Linked DNA regions of Actinoplanes teichomyceticus ATCC 31121. The main gene of each other region encodes a partner of the protein of the gene in region 2 in a complex. Links are inferred from orthologs where the notes say so. Each region holds a gene or a part of one and is shown on either strand. Other genes may lie near its edges. The genes, in order: sucB and ACTEI_RS32445.

Evidence for each region.
Region 1: ACTEI_RS32445 (region 2) and sucB share a complex: the UniProt entries of both Bacillus subtilis proteins name them as parts of the 2-oxoglutarate dehydrogenase (OGDH) complex. The link is inferred for Actinoplanes teichomyceticus ATCC 31121 from one-to-one orthologs.

Annotation. Positions count from the first base shown.
Region 1 is NZ_CP023865.1:1,613,390-1,628,633, forward strand. Bases 2,792-5,786 are described here. They hold sucB (2-oxoglutarate dehydrogenase, E2 component, dihydrolipoamide succinyltransferase), read right to left. Parts: upstream 5,222-5,786; coding sequence 3,362-5,221; downstream 2,792-3,361. Other genes in these bases: ACTEI_RS07390 (TIGR01777 family oxidoreductase), read right to left, coding at 2,792-3,284; lpdA (dihydrolipoyl dehydrogenase), read right to left, coding at 5,258-5,786. Outside these bases: lipoyl(octanoyl) transferase LipB, read right to left, coding at 1-426; ACTEI_RS07385 (DUF6311 domain-containing protein), read right to left, coding at 459-2,339; more of ACTEI_RS07390, read right to left, coding at 2,370-2,791; more of lpdA, read right to left, coding at 5,787-6,649; ACTEI_RS07405 (hypothetical protein), read left to right, coding at 6,813-7,133; ACTEI_RS07410 (leucyl aminopeptidase), read right to left, coding at 7,161-8,699; glycine cleavage system aminomethyltransferase GcvT, read left to right, coding at 8,819-9,910; ACTEI_RS07420 (adenosylcobinamide-GDP ribazoletransferase), read right to left, coding at 11,007-11,762; ACTEI_RS07425 (bifunctional adenosylcobinamide kinase/adenosylcobinamide-phosphate guanylyltransferase), read right to left, coding at 11,759-13,969; ACTEI_RS07430 (hypothetical protein), read left to right, coding at 14,052-14,249; ACTEI_RS07435 (site-2 protease family protein), read left to right, coding at 14,251-15,069; ACTEI_RS07440 (aldo/keto reductase family protein), read right to left, coding at 15,128-15,244. UniProt on the Bacillus subtilis protein: E2 component of the 2-oxoglutarate dehydrogenase (OGDH) complex which catalyzes the second step in the conversion of 2-oxoglutarate to succinyl-CoA and CO(2).
Region 2 is NZ_CP023865.1:7,398,630-7,406,158, reverse strand. What follows is about bases 3,226-7,529. They hold ACTEI_RS32445 (multifunctional oxoglutarate decarboxylase/oxoglutarate dehydrogenase thiamine pyrophosphate-binding subunit/dihydrolipoyllysine-residue succinyltransferase subunit), read right to left. Parts: upstream 7,179-7,529; coding sequence 3,426-7,178; downstream 3,226-3,425. Other genes in these bases: ACTEI_RS37525 (hypothetical protein), read right to left, coding at 7,350-7,529; ACTEI_RS37530 (DUF6104 family protein), read right to left, coding at 3,226-3,362. Outside these bases: ACTEI_RS32455 (acetate/propionate family kinase), read right to left, coding at 1-1,053; pta (phosphate acetyltransferase), read right to left, coding at 1,050-3,131; more of ACTEI_RS37530, read right to left, coding at 3,186-3,225. UniProt on the Bacillus subtilis protein: E1 component of the 2-oxoglutarate dehydrogenase (OGDH) complex which catalyzes the decarboxylation of 2-oxoglutarate, the first step in the conversion of 2-oxoglutarate to succinyl-CoA and CO(2).

The DNA.
Region 1 (15,244 bases), 5.8 Mb from region 2 along the record:
GGCGATCTTGCGGTCCGGGCCGCCGTCGGTGGCCCGGACCCAGGCGCCGCTGCGCCCCTCGACCCGCTCGGTGATCACGCCGAACTCCGCGCAGACGTCGATCAGCAGCTGCTCGACGCGGCGTACGTACGCCACCACGTCGACCGGGTCGGGCAGGCGCAGGATCGGGTAGCCGACCAGCTGCCCAGGCCCGTGCCAGGTGATCTTGCCGCCGCGGTCCACGTCGACCACCGGGGTGCCGTCGAACGGCCGGTCGGCGGGCTCGGTGCGCTTGCCCGCGGTGAAGACGCTGGGGTGTTCCAGCAGCAGGACGGTGTCCGGCTGGTCGCCGTTCACCACGGCCTCGTGCAGACGCTTCTGCTCGTCCCACGCGTCGCGGTAGTCGACCAGCCCCGGGCGCAGAACGGTGAGTACGGAGGAAGTCACGTCGGCAAGCGTAGACCGGTACCGGCCGGTACCTACCGGTCGACCGGGTCGGTGCCGCGACGGATACGCCACACCAGCACGTCGTCGACCCGCTCGGGCTCGCCCAGCAGCGCCCGGGCGGTCACCTCCACCGCGGACCGGTTCAGCGTCTGGTGGTCCGAGCCGGTGATCTCGTCGGCCAGGAAGATCGCGTCCACCCCCCAGTAGGCGAGATCCGACCTCGCCTGGGCCCGGTCGGCGTTGCTCACCTGCGGGGTCTCGCCGTACCAGCCGGCGCGCAGGAACAGCCAGTCGGTGGCCCGGGGCGGGGCGCCGATCCGGCCCTCCCGCTTGCGGCCCTCCTCGCCGGCGGCCTGCGGGCCGAGGAAGTAGCCCTCCGGGATCCGGAACTGCCGGCCGCCGCGGGCCATCGTGTACGCCTGCCAGCGCTGCCCGTCCGCGGTCACGTTGAGCGCGAACGGCAGCGCGGTCAGCGTGCCGCCCGGCGGGACGTACCTCTTCCAGGTGCCGTCGGCGATGAACGCCGGCTCGGCGGCCCGGTGCTGCACGCGCAGCGGGAGCGGGATGATCGGCAGCAGGCTGACCACCACCGCCGTGGAGAGCCCGGCGTGCAGCGCGCCGACCGGGATCCGCCGGCTGATCAGCTGGTCCAGGATCAGCGCGAGCACGATGCCGAACACCCCGATCACGACGAGCGCGAACCGCAGCGGCAGCGCCGAGTCGAACAGCGGCAGGTGCATCAGCGAGGTGTAGGGCAGCGGGATGTCCCACTCGTGCTTGTTCACCATCGGCCGCGGGCCCCAGGACAGCACCAGGAAGACCAGGCCGACCGCGCCCACCGCGCGCAGCGTGGCCCGCCGCCCCGGCTCGGCGCGCCACCACAGCAGCCCGAACGAGACCAGGATCAGCACGACCAGGGGCAGGCCGAAGAACGACGTCTCCTCGGTCCGGTTCGGCGCCAGCTCCTTGCCCAACCCGAACAGCGTGCCCAGCGAGCGGCTCGGATAGGTGAGGTACGCCGCCACGTCCTCGACGAAGTAGCGCTGGTTGAACCCGGTCCCGGAGAACGTCTGCGGGCCGGCGAAGTGCATGTAGAGCGGATAGCCGAGCAGCGTGCCGGCCACCACCGCGGTCACGCCCAGGGCGGCCAGCACGGTGGGCAGCGCCGCGCGCGCCTCGGCCCGCACCGACTTCGCCAGCGACCAGACGACCACGAAGATTCCGCTGGCCAGGGCGGTGTAGAACAGCCCCTCGGCGGCGATCGAGAAGCCGACCGCGAGCAACAGCCCCAGCCGCAGCCCGTTGCGTAGCCACCGCCCCGGTTCGCGCAGTTTCAGCACCTGCCAGAGCACGACCGGCGCGATCCAGCCGGCGGTCCAGTTCAGGTGGCCGTTGGCGTGCGAGATGAACCCCGGGGCGAATCCGCAGAACAGCCCGGCCACGGCCGCCGCGCCGGCGTGCCGCACCAGCCAGCGGCGCAGGAACAGGTACCACGCGAACGCCGAGCCAGCCAGGTTCAGCGTCAGCACGGTCACGAAGCTGATCTGCGGCCCGGCCAGGTGCGTCAGCGGGGCGAACAGCACGGTGTACACCGTGATCGAGGTGTTCGCGGCCAGGTTGACGCCGAGCGGGGTGTTCAGCAGATCGGTGAAGAACGGGTCCGACCCCTGGGTGACGGTGTAGTACCCGTACCCCATCAGCCACTCGAAGAAGGCCTGGTCACCGACGTTGTCGGAGAGCACGTGAGTGTACGGGTCGTCCCAGAGGCCGCCGGTCACGTACACCGCCAGGGCGAGCGCGACCAGGGCCATGGTCAGGTGGGCACGCCACACCCGCCAGCGGCGCCCGGACGTGCTGTCGGGCTCCGAGGGCGGGTCGGCGGACGCGGCGGGGGCAGGGGCGGCGACGGACATCACGCGCAGGTTAGCAGCGCGTGCTCTAGATCAGCGGCTAACCGTGGGTTGCGGTTGCAACGCGGCCGCCAAGGCGGACTCAATGTCCGGGTACGTCCAGGAGAATCCTGCGTTGCGCAGAACGCCAGGGATTGCCCGCTGGCTCCGCTGTGCCTCCCCGCCCAGCTCGCCCAGCGCCAGGTCCAGCACCGGGCCGGGCACGCTCAGCAGCGCCGGGCGGCGCAGCTTGGCGGCCAGCGCCCTGGTGAACTGCTCGTTCGTGCACTGCACCGCGGAGACCAGGTTGACCGGGCCGGCCAGGTCCGTCCGCTGCAGGAGGAACTCGGCGGCGCGCAGCCAGTCGGTCAGCGCGATCCAGGCCATCCACTGCCGCCCGCCGCCGATCTTGGCGCCGCCGCCCAGCTTGAACAGCGGCAGCAACGGTTTCAGCAGTGAGCCCTGCCGGTCCAGGACCGGTGCGGTGCGCAGCAGCACGACCCGGGCGCCGGCGTCCTCGGCCGGCCGGGCGGCGGCCTCCCAGACCCGGCAGATGTCGGCCAGGAACGTGGCGCCGGCCGGGGCCTCCTCGGTGACCTCGTGGTCGCCGGTGTCGCCGTACCAGCCGACGGCGGAGGCCTGCAGCAGGGTGCGCGGGCGCTCGGTCTCGGGCAGCTTGGCGATCGCGCGGGCCAGCGTGTCGGTGGTGTCCACCCGGCTGGCCCGGAGCACGTTCTTGTAGCGGGTCGTCCAGCGGTGCGCGCCGATGTTCGCCCCGGCCAGGTTGATCACCGCGTCCGCGCCGGCGAGCACGGCCGGGTCGAGCCGGCCCTGCGAGGGCGTCCAGGTGGACTCGCCGACACCGGCCGGGTGCCGCACCAGACGGTGGATGTCGTGGCCCCCGGCGCGCAACCGCTCGGCGAGCCGGACACCGAGAAAGCCGGACGCGCCGGCCATGACGATCCGCATGTCCCGATTCTTTCCCGAAGATCGAACGATGCCAACAAAAAGCCGGGGGTGGGCACCCCCGGCTTTCCGTCAGCGGCTCAGAGACCGAGCTCGGCCTCGAAGTGCCCGGCTTCCAGGCGCTCCTTGAGGGTGCCCAGGAAGCGGGCGGCGTCCGCGCCGTCCACGATCCGGTGGTCGTAGCTGAGCGCCAGGTAGACCATCGACCGCGGCGCGATGATCTCGCCCAGCTCCGGGTCGTTCACGATCACCGGGCGCTTGACGACCGCGCCGAGACCGAGGATGCCGACCTGCGGCTGGTTGATGATCGGGGTGTCGAACAGCGCGCCCCGGCTGCCGGTGTTGGTCAGCGTGAAGGTGCCGCCACCGATCTCGTCCGGCCCGATCTTGTTGTTGCGGGTGCGGTCGGCGAGGTCCGCGATCCGCTTGGCCAGACCGGCCAGGTTCAGGTCGCCGGCGTCCTTGATCACCGGGACGACGAGGCCCTTCGGCGCGTCCACCGCGATGCCCAGGTGCTCGGCGCCGTGGTAGGTGACCGTGCCCGCCTCGACGTCGATTGAGGAGTTGACCACCGGGTGCTGCTGCAGCGCCTCGACCGTGGCCAGGGCGAAGAACGGCAGGAAGGTGAGCTTCACGCCGTGCTTGGCCTGGAAGTCGGCCTTGGCCTTGTTCCGCAGGTTGGCGATCTTGGTGACGTCCACCTCGACGACCGTGGTGAGCTGCGCCGAGATCTGCAGCGACTCCACCATGCGCCGGGCGATGGTGGCCCGGATGCGGGTCAGCTTCTCGGTGCGGCCCCGCAGCGGGCTCGGCTCCGGCTTGGCCTTGGCAGCGGCGGGCGCCGCGGCCGGGGCGGGGGCCGGTGCCGGGGCGGCGGCCTGGGCCTTGGCCGCGGCGGCCTTCTCTGCGGCGTCGAGCACGTCCTGCTTGCGGATCCGGCCTCCGACGCCGGTTCCGGTCAGCGAGGACAGGTCCACGCCCTTCTCGGCCGCCAGCTTGCGGACCAGCGGGGTCACGTAGCCGGCGTCGCCGGCGCCGTTCGCCTTGACCGTCGCGGCGGCCGGGGCCGCCGGGGCGGCCGGCTGGGACTGGGCGGCGGCCTGCTTGGACTCGGCGGCGGGCGACGGGGTCGCGTAAGACTCGCCGGCCGGCGTCACGTCCGGCGTCGGGGCCGACTCGATCTTCGGCTGCTGCGGGGCGGGCGCCGGCTTCGACTCGGCGGCCGGCGCGGGCTTGGCCTCGGCGGCGGGCGCCGGCTTCGACTCGGCGGCCGGGGCGGGTGCCGGCTGGGACTCGGCGGCCGGCGCGGCCGCCGCGGAGCCGACGATGGCCAGCTCGGCGCCGACCTCGGCCGTCTCGTCCTCGGCGACCTTGATCTCCAGCAGCGTGCCGGCCACCGGCGACGGGATCTCGGTGTCGACCTTGTCGGTGGAGACCTCGAGCAGCGGCTCGTCCAGCTCGACGGCGTCGCCGACCTGCTTGAGCCAGCGGGTGACGGTGCCCTCGGTGACGCTCTCGCCGAGCGCCGGCATCTTCACCGCGGTGCCGTCGGCGGAACCGCCGGCCGGGGCCGAGGCGGCCTGCGGCGCGGGGGCCTCCGCCTCGACCGGCTTCTCGGTCGACGGCGTGGTCGGCGCCGGCGGCTCCGGCTCGGCCTGCGCCTGCTGGGCCGGGGCGGGAGCGGCCGAACCGGCGTCCTCGCCGTCCCCGGCGATGACGGCCAGCTCGCTGCCGACCTCCGCGGTCTCGTCCTCGCCGACCACGATGCGGGAGAGCACGCCCGCGGCGGGCGACGGAATCTCCGTGTCGACCTTGTCGGTGGAGACCTCGAGCAGCGGCTCGTCGATCTCGACGCGCTCGCCCTCCTGCTTGAGCCAACGCGTGACGGTGCCCTCGGTGACGCTCTCACCCAGCCGCGGCATGGTTACCGATACCGGCATTTTTCCCCAAACTCCTTAACGCTTCGAACGATCGAATCAGCTGTGCGCGTGCAGCGGCTTGCCCGCGAGCGCGAGGAAGGCCTCGCCCAGCGCCTCGTTCTGCGTCGGGTGGGCGTGTACGAGCTGGGCGACCTCCTCCGGGAAGGCCTCCCAGTTGTAGATCAGCTGGGCCTCGCCGACCAGCTCGCCCATCCGGGCGCCGACCATGTGGACGCCGACCACCGGGCCGTCGTTCACGCGGACGAGCTTGACGAAGCCCGCGGTCTTGAGGATCTGGCTCTTGCCGTTGCCGCCCAGGTTGTAGTTGTACGAGGACACCTTGTCGGCGCCGTACTTCTCCTTGGCCTTGGCCTCGGTCAGGCCGACCGACGCGATCTCCGGGTCGGAGTAGGTGACCCGCGGGATGCCGGCCTCGTCGATCACCGCCGGGTTCCGTCCGGCGATCTCCTCGGCCACGAAGATGCCCTGCTGGAACCCGCGGTGCGCGAGCTGCAGGCCGGGCACGATGTCACCGACGGCGTAGATGTTGCCGACCCCGGTGTGCAGGCGCTCGTTGGTGATCACGAAGCCGCGGTCCAGGGTGATGCCCTGCTCCTCGTACCCCAGGTTGGCGGTCGTCGGGCCACGGCCGACCGCGACCAGCAGGACCTCCGCCTCCAGGACGTCGCCGCCGGCGATGGTGACCCGCACGCCGTTCTCGGTCTTCTCGACCTTCTCGAACGGCTTGCCGACCTTGAAGTTGATCTTCCGCTTGCGGAAGGCGCGCTCGACGGTCTTCGAGATCTCCTCGTCCTCCGCGGCGACCAGCCGGGGGAGGGCCTCGACGATGGTCACGTCGGCGCCGAACGACTTCCAGACACTGGCGAACTCGACGCCGATCACGCCGCCGCCCAGCACGATCGCGGAGCTCGGCACCCGGTCCAGCTTCAGGGCGTGCTCGCTGGTGATCACCCGCTGGCCGTCCACGTCCAGGCCGGGCAGGGTCCGCGAGTAGGAGCCGGTCGCCAGGATCACGTTGCGGCCGGTGTAGCGCTGCCCGTCCACCTCGACGGTGTCCCGGCTGACCAGCTTGCCGGCGCCGGCCACCACGGTGATGTTCTTGTTGTGGCCCAGCAGGCCCTGCAGGCCCTTGTACAGACGGCCGACGACGCCGTCCTTGTACGCGTTCACCCCGGCCATGTCGACACCGACCAGATTGGCCTTGATGCCGAACTGCTCGCTCTCCCGGGTCTGGTCGGCGATCTCCGCCGCGTGCAGCAGCGCCTTGGTCGGGATGCAGCCCCGGTGCAGGCAGGTGCCACCGACCTCGGCCTTGTCGATCAGCGCTACGGAGAGGTTCAGTTCGGCGGCGCGCAGCGCGGCCGCGTACCCGCCGCTGCCTGCGCCGAGAATGACGATGTCGAAGGTTCCGCCGTTCGGCTGGCTCACGTTGACTCCAGTGGTCGAGTCGTCGCCATGTGGGTCACACAATGGAAACGGTCACAGTCCCGTCTCGGACATCTTGTCACTTCAAGACCCGGTCAATGCAGTCAGGTGCCCCACGACACGTCGGCCCGTCGTACCCTTGCGGGATCCAGGACGAGGAGGGGCAGTGGCTTGGTTTCGGCGGCGCCCGCGATCCAGTGGACCCGGCGGGCGCCCGGTTGATCAGGCCGATCTGGACCATCTTACGCAATTCATCCGCACCCGCCGGGGTGTCGAGGCGTTCGTCGAGCCGCGGACCACGGTGACCGAGACCACCGTGTTGCTTGTCGCACACGACGGGGAGTGGACCCGGCGGCGGATCGGGTCGCCGGAGATCGCCCGCCGGTTCGCGCACCAGCTCTCGCTGCCCATCTACGACGTCCGGCTGCTCGGCTACCCGCAACGGATGCGCGACTACAACGCCCGGCAGAAGCGCCGCCCGGCCTGACCCGGCCGGGCGGCGCCACACCCGCGGCTAACCCGCCAGCTCGTCGACCACGCGCAGCAGGGTGCGGATCGGCACCCCGGTCCCGCCCTTGGTCCAGTACCCGGTCGGCTCGCCGGAGTGGTACGCCGGCCCGGCGATGTCGATGTGCGCCCACTCCACCCCCGGCTCGACGAACTCGCGCAGGAACACGCCGCCCTGCAGCATGTGCCCGGCCCGGTCGAGGCTGGAGTTGGTCTGGCAGATGTCGGCGATCTCCGATTCCATGCCCTTGCGCACGTCGTCCGGCAGCGGCATCGGCCAGCCCGGCTCGCCGACCGCGTCCCCGGCGGCCTGCACCAGCGCGGTCGCCGCCTCCGAGCCCATCAGCCCGGCGATCCGCTTGCCCAGCGAGATCACCTGGCCGCCGGTCAGGGTGGAGGTCTCGAACAGGTAGTCGGCGCCGTCCGCGCAGGCCCGGGCCATCGCGTCGCCGAGCACCATCCGGCCCTCGGCGTCGGTGTTGAACACCTCGACCCGCTTGCCGTTGAACATGGTGACCACGTCACCCGGCCGGTACGCCGACCCGGACGGCATGTTCTCCGCGATCGCCAGATAGCCGGAGACCGCGACGCCGGGTCGGAGCGCGGCGATCGCCAGCATGGTGGCGGCCACCGCGGCCGCACCGGCCATGTCCGACTTCATCTCCCACATGCCCGCCGCCGGCTTGATGCTGACACCACCGGTGTCGAAGGTGATGCCCTTGCCGACCAGCGCCACCCGCTTCGGCTCGGCGACACCCTCCGGCACGTAGGTCAGCTTGACCAGCCGCGGCGGCGCCTCGGAACCCTGGCCGACCGCCACGATCCCGCCGTACCCGCCGGCCTTGAGCTGGTCGAGGTCGAGCACCTCGACACCGAGGCCGAGCTCGTCGGCGGCAGACGCCACCAGGTCGGCGAAGTGCGCCGGGCGCAGCTCGTTCGGCGCCATGTTGACCCAGTCCCGGGCCTGCCGGACCGCCCGGCCGACCACCTCGGCGCGGGACAGCTCGGCCGCGGCCGCCGCGTCGGCGGCGTCCGGCACGTGCACCTGCAGCGCGGCGACCGGCTCCCGGCGGCCCTTCTGCGGCTTGGTCTTGTAGCCGGCGAACCGGTACGACCCGAGCAGCGCGCCCTCCAGCACGGCGCGCAGCACCGCCGGCGCGTCGGCGTCGTCCGGCAGCGGCAGGGCCAGCGCCACGGTGGCGCTGCCGGCCAGGGCGCGGACCGCGGCGCCGGCGCCCCGGCGCAGCGTCTCCAGGTCGGGCGCCGAGCCGGACGGCTCGTCGCCCAGGCCCACCGCGACCACCAGGGGCGCGGCGACGGTGCCGAGGGTGGCCAGCTTGGTCACCTCACCCGGCGCGCCGGTCGCGCCGAGCAGCGCCAGCGTCGACGTCAGCTTCCCGTCGAACGCCGCGGCGATGCTCTCCGCGCCCGCCGCCGGAAGCAGGGCGCCGTCCTGGTCGGGCTGGCTGTGCAGGCCGATGACGATGGCATCGACCGCCAATTCGGCCGGGTCGGTGTCGACCAGGCTGAGGTTGGGCTGGGTCACTCGGGCACTCCGGGACGTCAGGGCCGGAACTCGCCGGTGGGCGTGCTCCCGGCTGGTGGGAAAAGGTGGTGCTCCCCGCGACTCTAACGAGCCCCAAGGTCACCGGTAAGTTGAGTCTCATGTCTGCCGAGTTCTTCCGCTCCCCGCTCCACGATCGCCACGTTGCGCTGGGCGCGAAGTTCGCCCCGTTCGGCGGCTGGGAGATGCCCCTGGAGTACGCCGGTGGCGGCGTCCTGCGCGAGCACGCCGCGGTGCGTGAGGCGGCCGGCGTGTTCGACGTGTCGCACCTGGGCAAGGCCCGGGTCCGGGGCGCCGGCGCGGCCCGGTTCGTGAACTCCTGCCTGACCAACGACCTGGACCGGATCCAGCCGGGCAAGGCGCAGTACACGCTCTGCTGCGATCCCTCCGGCGGCGTGGTGGACGACCTGATCGCGTACCTCTACGGCCCGGACGACGTCTTCCTGATCCCGAACGCGGCGAACACCGCCGAGGTGGTCCGCCGCCTGGCCGCCGCCGCGCCCGAGCCGATCACGGTGACCGACCTGCACCGCGACTTCGCCGTCCTGGCCGTGCAGGGCCCGCGGTCGGCCGCCGTGCTGACGGAACTCGGCCTGCCCACCGACCACGACTACATGTCGTTCACCGGCGCCACGCTGAACGGTGCGGGACTGGTGGTCTGCCGCACCGGCTACACCGGGGAACACGGCTACGAGCTGGTCGTCCCCTGGGACGCCGCGGCCACCGTCTGGGACGCGGTGATCGCCGCCGGGGTCCGGCCGTGCGGCCTCGGCGCCCGGGACACGCTGCGCACCGAGATGGGCTACCCGCTGCACGGCCAGGAGCTGTCGCTGGAGATCAGCCCGGTGCAGGCCCGTTCCGGCTGGGCGGTCGGCTGGAACAAACCCGCCTTCTGGGGCCGCGACGCGCTGCTCGCCGAGAAGGCCGCCGGCCCGCGCCGCCAGCTGCGCGGCCTGGAGGTCACCGGCCGCGGCATCCCGCGCGGCCACATGCCGGTCCTGGCCGGCGACACCCCGGTCGGCGAGACGACCAGCGGCACGTTCTCCCCGACGAAGAAGGTCGGCATCGCGCTGGCCCTGATCGACACCGCCGCCGGCCTCGCCGACGGCGACCTGGTCCAGATCGACATCCGCGGCCGCCGCACCGAGGCCCGCCTGGTCAAACCCCCGTTCGTCCAGCCGTCGGTCCGCTGACCCGCGTGCCCGCCGTCGGTCCGCTGACCCGCGAGCCCGCCACGTCGGTCCGCTGACCCGCGTGCCCGCCGTCGGTCCGCTGGCCGGCACGCCGGGTGTCGGGTCGGGGTGCATGGTGTCGCGCTGCTTGTGTGTAGGCCCGGCACTGACTCGGCGGGTTGCGCCGACTGGGCGGGCTGCCCGGTTCGTGGCGCGTCGGGCCTGCTCGCGCGTGCCCCGGGTGCTGGCCCGCCCTGCGGTGCCCGGATCGTCCGCCCGCAAGCTGGGTGCCACCCCGGACCGTCGCGCGCTTCGGCGAAGGCGCGGCCCAGGCCAATGCCTTTTCCGGATACGAAGCGGGAGTCCCGTCCGCAGGCCGGAGCCGAGCCCCGTGCGTGCCCTCGCGGCGCGGCACCTGGACTCGGACGGTGCCGCGCCCCCCGGCTCTCAGCTGGTGCTCCCGGTGGCCATCGCACCGCCATGCCCGCCGTCTGTGCCAGCCGTGAGTGTCCGGCTGATGTGGGTGGCCGTCGCGGGGCCGGGCTGACTGCCTTCCTCGCTGGCTGGACGTGTCGGGCTGGTGCTGGTGCTGGTGGTGGCGCTGGCGTGACCGGCTTCCTCGCCAGTTGGACGTGTCGGGCTGGTGCTGGCGGGCGTTCTGAGGCTGGCCTCACCGCCCTCAGTGCCAGCCGGCTCGCCCGGATGGAACACCCCAGAGCCCCCTGGGCGGGTTGGGCTGGTGTTCGTGGGTGTTCCGAGGCCGACGTGATCACCGCCCGGGCAGCGGGCTTGCCCGGCGGATGCTTATGGGTGATTTGGTGGATTTATTCACGTGAGACCAGGCAGAGTGGGATTGGCGCCGGCGGTTGTTGTCGGGGTGGGGTGACCACCGTCGGCGCCGCCTGGGGCTTCGGGTGCCGGTGCTGGCTGGGGCTTTGCGCCGTGCTGGCTGGGGCTTTGCGCGCCGTGCTGGCTGGGGCTCCGGGGCGCATAGCACGGGTCCTGCGGGGGCACGGACGGGGCTCGGCTCGGCCTGCGGACGGGACTTCCGGGTCGTACCCGGGAAGGGTTCGAGCGGGAGCGGACCGCCCGCGTCTCGCGGGCGGGTGGTGCCGGGTCAGCGCAGGGTGAGGGTGACCAGGGTGACCGTGGTGGCCAGCTCCACGCAGGCGCCGAGGACATCACCGGTGATGCCGCCGAGGCGGCGGACGCAGTGCCGCAGCAGCACGAGAACCGCGGCGAGGGCGAGCAGGACGGCTACCGGGCCCTGCCACGGGCGGCCGGGGACGGCGGGGATCGCGGCCGCGGCGACCGCCACGGCGGCCGGCAGCAGCGCCGGGATCGAAACCGTGGAGGCGACCATCGCGCCCAGGCCTTCGGGGCGGGCCGGAGGGACGCCGCGGCGGCAGGCCACCGTGATCGCCAGACGGCCGGTGGTCCAGGCGATCACCAGCGACCACCACGGGACGGCGGCCAGCGCGGCGGCCTGGATGAGGACGGTGGCGGCGAGGGCCACGACCCCGAACGGGCCGATGTCTGGCTTTTTCATGATTTCCAGGGCGCCCGGGCCGGAGCGGTAGGAGCCCAGGGCGTCGACCGTGTCGGCCAGGCCGTCCAGGTGCAGGCCGCGGGTCAGCAAGGCCCCCGCGGCCACCGCGACTCCAGCCGCGACGAGCGCGGGCGCGCCGAGCGTCCGCAGGCCCCCGTGCAGACCGGCCAGCGTCAGGCCCAGCACCGCGCCGACCAGCGGCGCCAGGCCCATCGCGACGGCGGCGGTGGGGCGGTCCACCCGGCCTGCGCGCAGCGGCAGGACGGTGAGCGTGGTGACCGCCAGCCGGAGGCCGTCCAGCGCCCGGCCCGGCGTTACGGTCACGACCGCCCGGCCGCGCCGCCTTCGGCGCCGCTGCCTTCGACGCCGCCGGCCGAGCCGGTGACCGGGCCCGCGTCGCTGCCGAAAGTGGCGTTCGCGCCGGCGATCCCGGTGCCGCCGGGTGTGCCGCCCGGCTCTGCGGCCCGGCCCCGGTCGGCGTTGCCGCTCGGGGCGGCGGGTTGGCCGGCCCGGCTCGCGTCGGCGTCGCCGTGGGGAGCGGGTTGGCCGGCCCGGCTCGCGTCGGCGTCGCCGTGGGGAGCGGGTTGGCCGGCCCGGCTCGCGTCGGCGTCGCCGTGGGGAGCGGGTTGGGCGGCCCGGCTCCCGTCGGTGGCGCCGTGCGGGGCGGCGGCCCGGCTCGGGTCGGGGTCGTCGGGGGTGGTGGACCCGGCGACCGGGGCGTCGTCGAGGTCGTCGCTGAGGCCCGCGTCGCCGTGGTCGGCCAGCAGCGCCGGGTGGACCGGCAGCGCCGCCGCCAGACCCGTCGCGGTACGCAGCAACGGCAGGGCGGCCAGCGCGTTCGCACCCTCGCCCAGGTCCAGCCCGAGCTGCAGCACCGGGGTCAGGCCGAGCACGTCCGCGCCCTGCTTGACCAGCGCCAGCGTGCCCGCCTCGGGCAGCAGGCACCAGTGCCGGGTCTGCCCGGCCAGGTCCCGGGCGACCAGCCCGGCGGCGATGCCGAGCGGGCCGTCCAGCAGCACCGGGACGCGCCGGGCGGCGGCGCCCAGCAGCAGGCCGGTGGCGACCGCCAGGTCGAGGCCGCCGATCTCGCGCAGGATGTCGGTGGCGCCGCGCGGCTCGTGCCGGATCCGGTGCAGGGCGTCGCGGATCGCGGCGCAGCGGAGCATCCAGGCGTGGTCGTCGAAGCGGCCGCCCGGCAGCAGTACCCGCGGCAGGGTGGCGGCGGCCTCGGCGCCGGTGGTCGCGGCGAGCACCGCGGTCGCCGCGGACTCCACGCCGACCCCGATCCCGGCCAGCAGCAGCGCGTCCCGGCCGGCGTCGGCGGCCTCGTCGGCGAGCTGCCAGCCCTGGCGCAGCGCGGCCTCGACCGCGTGCTCCTCGGCGACCGGGCCGTCCTCCATCGCCGCGGTGGGCGGTGTGCGCAGCACCGCGATGTCCGCGCCGGCCTGCGCGGCCAGCCGGCCCAGCAGGCCCAGGCCGCGCTCGGTCTCGGCGATCCGGCGTTCGGCGTCCTGCGGGTCGGCGCCGGCGGCGGCGCCACCGCCGTGCCGGCCGGCGACCACCACGACCCGGACCGACGACCATGGACGCGGGGTGGTGGTGTCCTGCGTGGCGGCGGCGAACTCGATCGCCTCGCCGAGCATCCCCAGGCCGGCGCCGGGCAGGTCGACCTGCCCCAGGCGCTCCCGGGCGTCCGGGCCGGCGTCGCTGCTGGGCAGCGGCAGGTCCATGCCCGGCTCGATCCGGGTGAGGCCGGACGCGACCAGCGGCAGGGTCTGGGTGCTCTCGCCGAGCGCCCCGGAGCGGTCCGGCGCGGCCCGCTCGGCCACGGTCACCGGCGCCACCACGGTGGCGCCGGCCGGCGCGTCGGTGAACCCGGGCGTGGCCGGCGGGGTGACGAAGACCGGGGCGGCCGGCGGCGGGGGAGGCGCCGGGGTGGCGGCGACGGCCGGTCTCGGCCGGGGCGCGGCAGCCGGTACGACGCTCGTCCCGCCCTTCAGCCACGTCGGCTGACCGGCGACCACCAGCGCCACGCCGTCGCAGGCGTCGGCGAGCGCCTGGTTGGTGGTCCCGAGGGCGTCCGCGAACGCCCGGCCGACCGGCGTGACCGGCACCAGCGAGAGCCCGACCTCGGGGCTGACCAGCACCACGCGGGCCGAGCAGGAACGCACCGCGGCGGCCAGCGCGGCCACGTCCGCCTCGTCGTCCTTCGGCTGCCGGGCCGGGTCGAGCACCGCGGCCACCCACCCGCCCAGGTCATCGACGAGCAGGGTGTCGTCCGGTCCCGCCTCGGACAGCAGCTCGGTGAGCCGGGCCGGGTCGGCGCCGGTCTCCTCGGTCGACCAGGACTGCGGGCGGCGACGCTGATGTTCCTCGATCCGGGCCAGCCACTCCGGGTCGTCCTCGCCGCCGACCGCGGTGGCGACGTACCGCACCGCCGGCGCGTCCGCCACCAGCGATTCGGCGAACGCGGATTTGCCGGAGCGGATCCCGCCGAGCACCAGGACCGTGTTCCACCGATCTTCGGACATGCCCCGTACCTTAGAGCCGGGTCGTACCCGCGCACGCCGTAGGGTGGAAGCCCACCGACGTACGACGTGAGGGGGCGGCTCAATGCCGTGGAGTTGGCGGTACGAAGACGTCGACGGCAAACCGGTCGATCTGCCGGCCGAGACGTTCAGCAGCCAGGCCGACGCCGAGTCCTGGATCGGTCAGGAGTGGCGCCGGTTGCAGGCCGGCGGCGTCAGCACGGTCACCCTGGTCGAGGACGACCGGGTGGACTATCAGATGAGCCTGCAGCCGGCGGAGTGACGTGACCTACGAACCGGTCTACACGCGCACCCCTCGGAACGCGTTCGTCCCGAGCCCGGTCTTCGTCGGCATCGTCGCGATCTTCGCGGTGAGCGGCGTGCTCACCTGGACGCGGTACGGCAACGTCGGGTTCGACGTGTTCCTGTTCGTGATCTCGGGCTGGCTGATCTCCCTGTGCCTGCACGAGTACGCGCACGCCGTCGCCGCGTACTTCTCCGGCGACCTGACCGTCGCCGAGCGTGGCTACCTGCGGCTGAACCCGTTGAAGTACACCCACCCGCTGCTGTCCATCGTGCTGCCGGTGATCGTGGTGATCCTGGGCGGCATCGGTCTGCCCGGCGGCGCCGTCTGGGTCGACCACCGGTACATCACCAGCAAGGTCAAGGACTCGCTGATCAGCGCGGCCGGCCCGCTCACCAACATCGTGCTGGCGGTGGTGGCGGCCGTGCCGTTCCTGTTCGGCCTGGGCCCGGAGGTCGTCGACACCGGCGCCCGGCTGGTGATCTACACCGCGCATCCGGAGTTCTGGCAGGCCCTGTCGGTGGTCGCGTTCCTGCAGATCACCGCGAGCGTGCTGAACCTGCTGCCGATCCCCGGCCTGGACGGGGGCAGCATCCTGCGGCCCTGGCTGAGCCCGGCGTACCGGCGGGCCTGGGACATGTTCGCCCCGTTCGGTTTCCTGCTGCTGTTCGTGGCGCTGTGGCAGACCGACCTCGGCGGCTACTTCTCCGAGCTGGTGGTCTGGCTGGCCGAGCACCTCGGGCTGGACCGGTACCTGATCGCCGACGGGTTCGAGCTGATGCGGTTCTGGAGCGACTAGCGGATCAGGGCCGCCGGGCCCGGCCGGTCGATGATCAGCGACCGGCCGGGCCGCTCCGTCAGGGCCGCTGCGCCGGGCTGGTCGTCAGGGCCGGGTCCCGGGTGACGATCGGGTCGACGATCTCGTCGATCGCCTTCAGCAGCGCGTCGTCCAGCTTCACCCCGGACGCCTTGAC
Region 2 (7,529 bases):
CACGACGCAGACCGTGATCGGCGCGCCGTCCGGCGAGATGATCAGCTCGTTGGCCTGGTTACGGGCCTCGTCAAGGACGATGCCGAGCGGCTCCAGACCGGCCAGCGCGGCGGTGCGCACCTCCGGTGAATGCTCGCCCACGCCGGCGGTGAACGTGATCGCGTCCACCCGGCCGAGGACGGCGAGGTAGGAACCGATGTACTCGCGGAGGCGGCGGTTGTAGATCGCGAAGGCCAGCACCGCATCCGGGTCGCCGGCCTCGACGAGCCTCTCCACCTCACGCATGTCGTTGACGCCGGTCAGGCCGAGCATCCCGCCGTGCCGGGTCAGCGACTCCTCGATCTCGTCCAGCGACATCCCGCCCACACGGTGCAGGTGGAACACCACGCTGGGGTCGATGTCGCCGGAGCGGGTGCCCATCACCAGGCCGCTGAGCGGGGTCATCCCCATCGAGGTGGCCTCGCACCGGCCGCCGCGCACCGCCGAGGCGCTGGCGCCGTTGCCCAGGTGCAGCGTGATCACGTTGGTCTCGGTCAGCGGCTTGCCGAGGATCCGGGCGGTCTCCCGGGAGACGTACGAGTGGGACGTCCCGTGGAAGCCGTACCGCCGCAGCCCGAAGCGCCGGGTCAGCTCCCGGTCGACGGCCCACAGCACCCCCTCCGGCGGGATGGTGGAGTGGAACGCGGTGTCGAACACCGCCACCTGCGGCACGTCCGGCAGCAGCTTGCGGGCCACCCGGATGCCGGTCAGCGCGCCCGGGTTGTGCAGCGGCGCCAGCGGGATCAGCTCCTCGATGGCGGCCACCACCTCGTCGTTGATCACGGTGGAGGTGGTGAACCGCTCCCCGCCGTGCACCACCCGGTGCCCCACCGCGGCCAGCCCGCTCAGATCCAGCCGGTCCATCAGTTCCTGCAGCGCCTCCCGGTGGTCGGCCGCGTCGCCGCCGGCCTCGCCGATGCGCTGGATCAGGCCCTTCGCCAGCACCTCGGCGCCGTCGAACAACCGGTATCGCACGGACGAGGAACCGCAGTTGAGCACCAGTACCCGGGTCATTTCGCTCCCGCCTGGATCGCCGTGATGGCGACGGTGTTGATGATGTCCTTGATGGTCGCGCCCCGGGACAGGTCGTTGACCGGGCGGCGCAGGCCCTGCATGACCGGGCCGACCGCGACCGCGTTCGCCGAGCGCTGTACGGCTTTGTACGTGTTGTTGCCGGTGTTCAGGTCGGGGAAGACGAACACCGTGGCCTGGCCCGCCACCGCGCTGCCGGGCAGCTTGGCGGCCGCCACCGCGGGGTCGATCGCCGCGTCGTACTGGATCGGGCCCTCGACCGGCAGGTCGGGACGGCGTTCCCGGACCAGCGCGGTGGCCGCCGCGACCTTCTCCACGTCCACCCCGAAACCGGACTTACCGGTCGAGTAGGAGAGCATCGCGACCCGTGGCTCGATGCCGAAAGCGGCCGCGGTCTTCGCCGAGGAGAGCGCGATGTCGGCCAGCTGGGCGGCGTCCGGGTCCGGGTTGACCGCGCAGTCGCCGTAGACCAGCACCCGGTCGGCCAGCAGCATGAAGAACACGCTGGACGCCACGGACACGTCCGGCACCGTCTTGATGATCTCGAAGGCCGGGCGGATGGTGGCGGCCGTGGTGTGGGTCGCGCCGGAGACCATGCCGTCGGCCAGCCCGGCGGCCACCATCATGGTGCCGAAGTAGTTGACGTCGCGGACCACGTCGTACGCGAGATCGAGCGTGACCGCCTTGTGTTTGCGCAGCTCGGCGTAGCGGGCGGCGAAGTCGTCGCGCCACGGGCTGGTGGCCGGGTCGACCAGCCGGGCGTCGCCGATGTCGACTCCCAGCTCCCGGGCCCGCCGGGTGATCTCGTTGGGGTCGCCGAGCAGGGTCAGGTCGGTGACCCCGCGCCGTAGCAGCGTCTCGGTGGCGCGCAGGATCCGCTCCTCGGTGCCCTCCGGCAGCACGAGGTGGCGGCGGTCCGCGCGGGCCCGGTCGATCAGGTCGTTCTCGAACATCAGCGGGGTGACCCGGGACGACCGGGCCACGTCGAGGACCTTGGACAGCTCGGCGGTGTCGACGTTCGCCTCGAACGCCCCGATCGCCGCCTGCACCTTGCGCGGCGTGTTGAGCCGCGCCTGCAGGCGGTCCGAGAGGGCGATGGCGTGGAAACTGTCGGACTTGGTGACCAGCATCGCGAGGCCGGTGTTGAGCCGCTCGATCACCTGCACCACCCGAGGGTCGGGCGGCTCGCCGACGGTGAGCACCAGCCCGGCCAGGGTGACCGTGCCGGCCGCGTGCGCCGCGCTCGCCGCCACCAGCAGGTCGGAGCGGTCGCCCGGCGTGATCAGCAGCGCCCCGTCGGTCAGGTGTTCCAGCACGGTGGGCACGTGCGCGGCACCGACGAGGTAGTCGAGCACGTCGCGGTCCAGGGCGCCGGGCGTACCGGAGATGACGGTCGCGTCGAGCGCGTCGGCGACCTCGCCGACCGTCGGCGCCGCGATGATCGGCACCTCGGGGATCTTCCAGAACGGCACCGGCAGGTTCGGCGCCGGGCCGCCGGCGGCGGCCTCCGGGACCCGGTTGGCGATCACCGCGGCCACCGTCGCGCCGAGTTCGTCGAGTGAGTGGTACGCGCTGCGCGCCGCCGCGGCGAGCGACTCCCCGCTGCGTCCGGCCCCGGTCACCACCGGGATCACCACGCTGCCGAACTCGGTCGCCAGCCGGGCGTTGAACGCCAGCTCGCGGGGAATCTCGTCGCGGCTCTCGTCACTCGCGTCGGAGAAGTCGCTCCCGACGACCACGACCGCGGTGCTCTGCCGCTCGACGGCGCGGTACCGCTCCACGATCCGGCCGATGAGTTCCTCGCGCCGGCCGTCGGCGATCAGCTCGCCCGCCTCGGCCATGGTGACGCCGAACGACTCGGCCGGGCTGACCGGGCCGGGATAGTGCTCCTCGACGACGGTCAGGAGCGGATCTCGATCCGCGGCCGAGACCAGAGGGCGGAACACCGACACCCCGGCCACCTGCCGGGACAGCAGTTCCACGATCCCCAGGGCCACCGTGCCCTTGCCGACAACCGGGCCCAAGCCCGCTACATAGACACTGCGCGCCACGACCTTCAAACTACCGGCCGCGGAGCTGCCGCGCCGGGCCGAAGGTCCTTCTCAGGAACCGCTTTAGTCCTCGTCCTCGTCGTCGCGCGCCAGCCAGGTGGCCAGGCGCTCGATCGGCGTCTCGAACTCCGGGTGCAGGTCGACGAAGGTGCGCAGCTGCTCGCCGAGCCACTCCAGGGTGACGGTCTCCTCGCCGCGCCGCTGGACCAGCTCCTCGATGCCACGATCGGTGAAGTACATGCCCTGGATGGTAAGAGGGGGCGCTCCGCGAAAGCGGAGCGCCCCCTCGCGCCGGTCAGGCGATCACGGGCGCGGCAGCGACGCCTCGATCAGGGCCGCCTGCTCGGCCTCGTGCATCTTGGCCGAGCCGACCGCCGGGGCGGCCGCCGCCGGGCGGGAGATGCGGCGCAGCCGCACGCCCTCCAGGTGCTCCAGCAGGTTGAGCGCGACGAACGACCAGGCGCCCTGGTTCGCCGGCTCCTCCTGGACCCACGCGAAGTCCTCGGCGTTCGGGTACTGCGCCAGGATCGCCTTGAGCTCCTCGACGGGCAGCGGGTAGATCTGCTCCATCCGGATGATCGCGGTGTCGGCGATGCCCCGGTCGGCCCGCGCCTGCAGCAGGTCGTAGTAGACCTTGCCGGAGCAGAGCAGCACCCGCTTGACCGAGCCGGCGTCCAGCGGCTGGCCGTTGACCCCGGCGTCGCCCAGCACCGGCTGGAAGGTGCCCTGGGTGAAGTCGGCGACCGCGGAGACCGCCAGCTTGTGCCGCAGCAGCGACTTCGGCGAGAACACCACCAGCGGCTTGCGCTTGGTGGACAGCGCCTGGCGGCGCAGCAGGTGGAAGTAGTTCGCCGGGGTGGTCGGGTTCGCCACCCGCATGTTGTCCTGCGCGCAGAGCTGCAGGAACCGCTCCGGCCGGCCGGACGAGTGGTCCGGGCCCTGGCCCTCCATGCCGTGCGGGAGCAGCAGCACCAGCGACGACTGCTGGCCCCACTTCACCTCGCCGGAGGAGAGGAACTCGTCGACGATCGACTGGGCGCCGTTGACGAAGTCGCCGAACTGGGCCTCCCAGAGGACCAGCGCGTCCGGGTTCTCCACCGAGTAGCCGTACTCGAAGCCCATCGCGGCGTACTCCGACAGCAGCGAGTCGTGCACGAAGAACCGCGCGGTGCCGGTGGCCAGCGAGGCGATCGGCAGGAAGTCCTTGCCGGTCTTCGAGTCCACGATCGCGGCGTGCCGCGAGGTGAACGTGCCGCGCCGCGAGTCCTGGCCGGCCAGGCGGACGGTCACACCCTGGGCGAGCAGCGAGCCGAACGCGATCAGTTCGCCGAAGCCCCAGTCGATGCCGCCGTCGGTGGACATCTTGGCGCGGCGGTCGAGCAGCTGCTGGACCCGCTTGTGCGGGGTGAAGCCCTCGGGCAGCTCGATGTGCGCCTGGCCGACGGCCCGGACCACGTCCGGCTCCACCGCGGTGGTCACCTCGGGCTCCGGGGCCTCCGCGATGATGTGCGGCCGCGGCGGGGTGCCGGCCGCGTCCCGGGTGGCCTTGAAGACCTCCTCCAGCCGGGACTGGTAGTCGCGCAGCTGCTCCTCGGCGTCCTGCACGGTGATGTCGCCGCGGCCGATGAGCTCCTCGGTGTAGAGCTTGCGGACGCTGCGCTTGGTGTCGATGATCTGGTACATCCGCGGGTTGGTCATCGACGGGTCGTCACCCTCGTTGTGACCGCGCCGGCGGTAGCAGATCATGTCGATCACGACGTCCTTGTTGAACGCCTGGCGGTACTCGAAGGCCAGCCTGGCCACCCGGACCACGGCCTCCGGGTCGTCGCCGTTCACGTGGAAGATCGGGGCCTGGATCATCCGCGCCACGTCGGTCGAGTACATCGACGAGCGGCTGTACTCCGGCGCGGTGGTGAAGCCGACCTGGTTGTTGACGATCACATGCACCGTGCCGCCGGTGCGGTACCCGCGCAGCTGCGAGAGGTTCAGCGTCTCGGCGACCACGCCCTGGCCGGCGAACGCGGCGTCGCCGTGCACCAGCAACGGGAGCACGGTGTACCCGTGCAGGCCCAGGTCCAGGCGGTCCTGCTTGGCCCGGACGATGCCCTCCAGGACCGGGTCGACGGCCTCCAGGTGGGACGGGTTGGCGACCACGCTGACCGTGGTCGAGTGCGCGCCGTCCGGCGTGGTGTACTTGCCGGTCTGGCCGAGGTGGTACTTGACGTCACCGGAGCCGTGCGCCGACTTCGGGTCCATCCAGCCCTCGAACTCGTTGAACAGCTTCTCGTACGGCTTGCCGACGATGTTGGTGAGCACGTTCAGCCGGCCCCGGTGGGCCATGCCGATCACCATCTCGTCGAGCCCCGCCTCGGCGGACGCCTGCAGCACCGCGTCCAGCAGCGGGATCAGCGACTCGCCGCCCTCCAGCGAGAACCGCTTCTGCCCGACGTACTTGGTCTGCAGGAACGTCTCGAACGCCTCGGCCCGGTTCAGCCGGTGCAGGATGTGCTTCTGCTCCTCGGCGTCCGGCTTGGTGTACTTGACCTCGATGCGCTCCTGGATCCAGCGGCGCTCCTCCGGGTCCTGAATGTGCATGTACTCGATGCCGACCCGGCGGCAGTAGCTGTCCCGCAGCACGCCGAGCACGTCGCGCAGCTTCATCTTCTGCTTGCCGGCGAAACCGCCGACCGGGAACGACCGGTCCAGGTCCCACAGCGTCAGGCCGTGCTGGAGGACGTCCAGGTCGGGGTGCTTGCGGATGGTGAACTCGAGCGGGTCGGTGTCGGCCATCAGATGGCCGCGCACCCGGTACGCGTGGATCAGCTCGACCACCCGCGCGGCCTTGTCGATCTGGCCCTCGGAGGTCCGGGCCACGTCACGCACCCAGCGGACCGGCTCGTACGGGATCCGCAGCGACGTGAAGATCTCGTCGTAGAACTCGTGCGTGCCGAGCAGCAGCTCGTGCATCACCTTGAGGAACTCGCCGGACTGCGCGCCCTGGATGACCCGGTGGTCGTAGGTGCTGGTCAGCGTGGTGACCTTGCTGACGCCGAGCTCGGTCAGCATCTCGTCGCTCATGCCGGCGTAGGGCGCCGGGTACTCCATCGCGCCGACGCCGATGATCGCGCTCTGCCCGTTCATCAGGCGCGGGATGGAGTGCACCGTGCCGATGCCGCCGGGGTTGGTCAGCGAGATCGTCGTGCCGGCGTAGTCCTCCATGGTCAGCTCGTTGCGGCGGGCGCGCCGGACCACGTCCTCGTACGCCTGCCAGAACTGCCGGAAGTCCATCTGCTCGCAGTTCTTGATGGAGGGCACCACCAGGGTGCGCGACCCGTCCTTCTTGGCCAGGTCGATCGCGATACCGAGGTTGATGTGCTCCGGCTGCACCAGGGTCGGCTTGCCGTCGACCTCGGCGTAGGTGTTGTTCATCTCCGGGTGCGCGATGACCGCCCGGACCAGCGCCCAGCCGATCAGGTGGGTGAAGCTGACCTTGCCGCCCCGGCCCCGGGAGAGGTGGTTGTTGATGACGATCCGGTTGTCGACCATCAGCTTCGCCGGGACCGCCCGCACCGATGTGGCGGTGGGCACCTGCAGCGAGGCCTCCATGTTCTGCACGATCTTGCCGGCGACGCCGCGCAGGACCGTGGTCCTGGCGCCGGTCGGGGCGGCGCCGTCGACGGCCGCGGGCTTGGGCGCGGCCTTGGCCGCCGGGGTCTTGGCCGGCTGCGGCTTCGCGGCGGGTGTGGGCGGCGTCACCGGCTTGGGCGGCGCGACGGAGGCCGCGGCGGGGGCGTCGGTGCCGGCCTTGGCGGCGGACTTGGTGGCGTTCGCCGCGGTCGCCTCGTCCGGCGTCGCGATCGAGCCCGACGCCGTCGCCGGTTTGTAGTCCGCGAAGAAATCGTGCCAAGCAGGGTCGACGCTGGTCGGATCGGCCAGGTATCGCTGATACATCTCGTCGACGATCCACTCGTTGGGACCAAAGTCCGCGAGTGGATTGTCCTGCGAAGTCTGCTGCGTCGACACTGCCGCGTTCGCCTCTTTCACCGTGTTTGTCATCACGTGACGACTCCGTCACGTCCGACGGGCTGGGATCCGGAGTCCAGGCTACGCCGTGCGCGAGCGTGCTCCGTCCGGACGTCGGGTCTGTGACGAACCACCGCGTGCCGATCCGGCCCCGGCCACCGGTCCCGCGGCGGCCGGGACGATGGTCCGGGCGGCCCCGGGCGATCAGCCCGTCCGGATCCAGGTGGCGCGGGCCACCGCCAGGCGGCGGCCGTCCGGGCCGTACGCCGTGGAGTCCACCAGCGCTTTACGACCGTGCACCTCGGACACCGCGCCGGTGATCACACACCGCGCCCCCGGGTCCGGGAGCCGGTCGACGGCCACCGCGATGCGCCCCAGCAGATA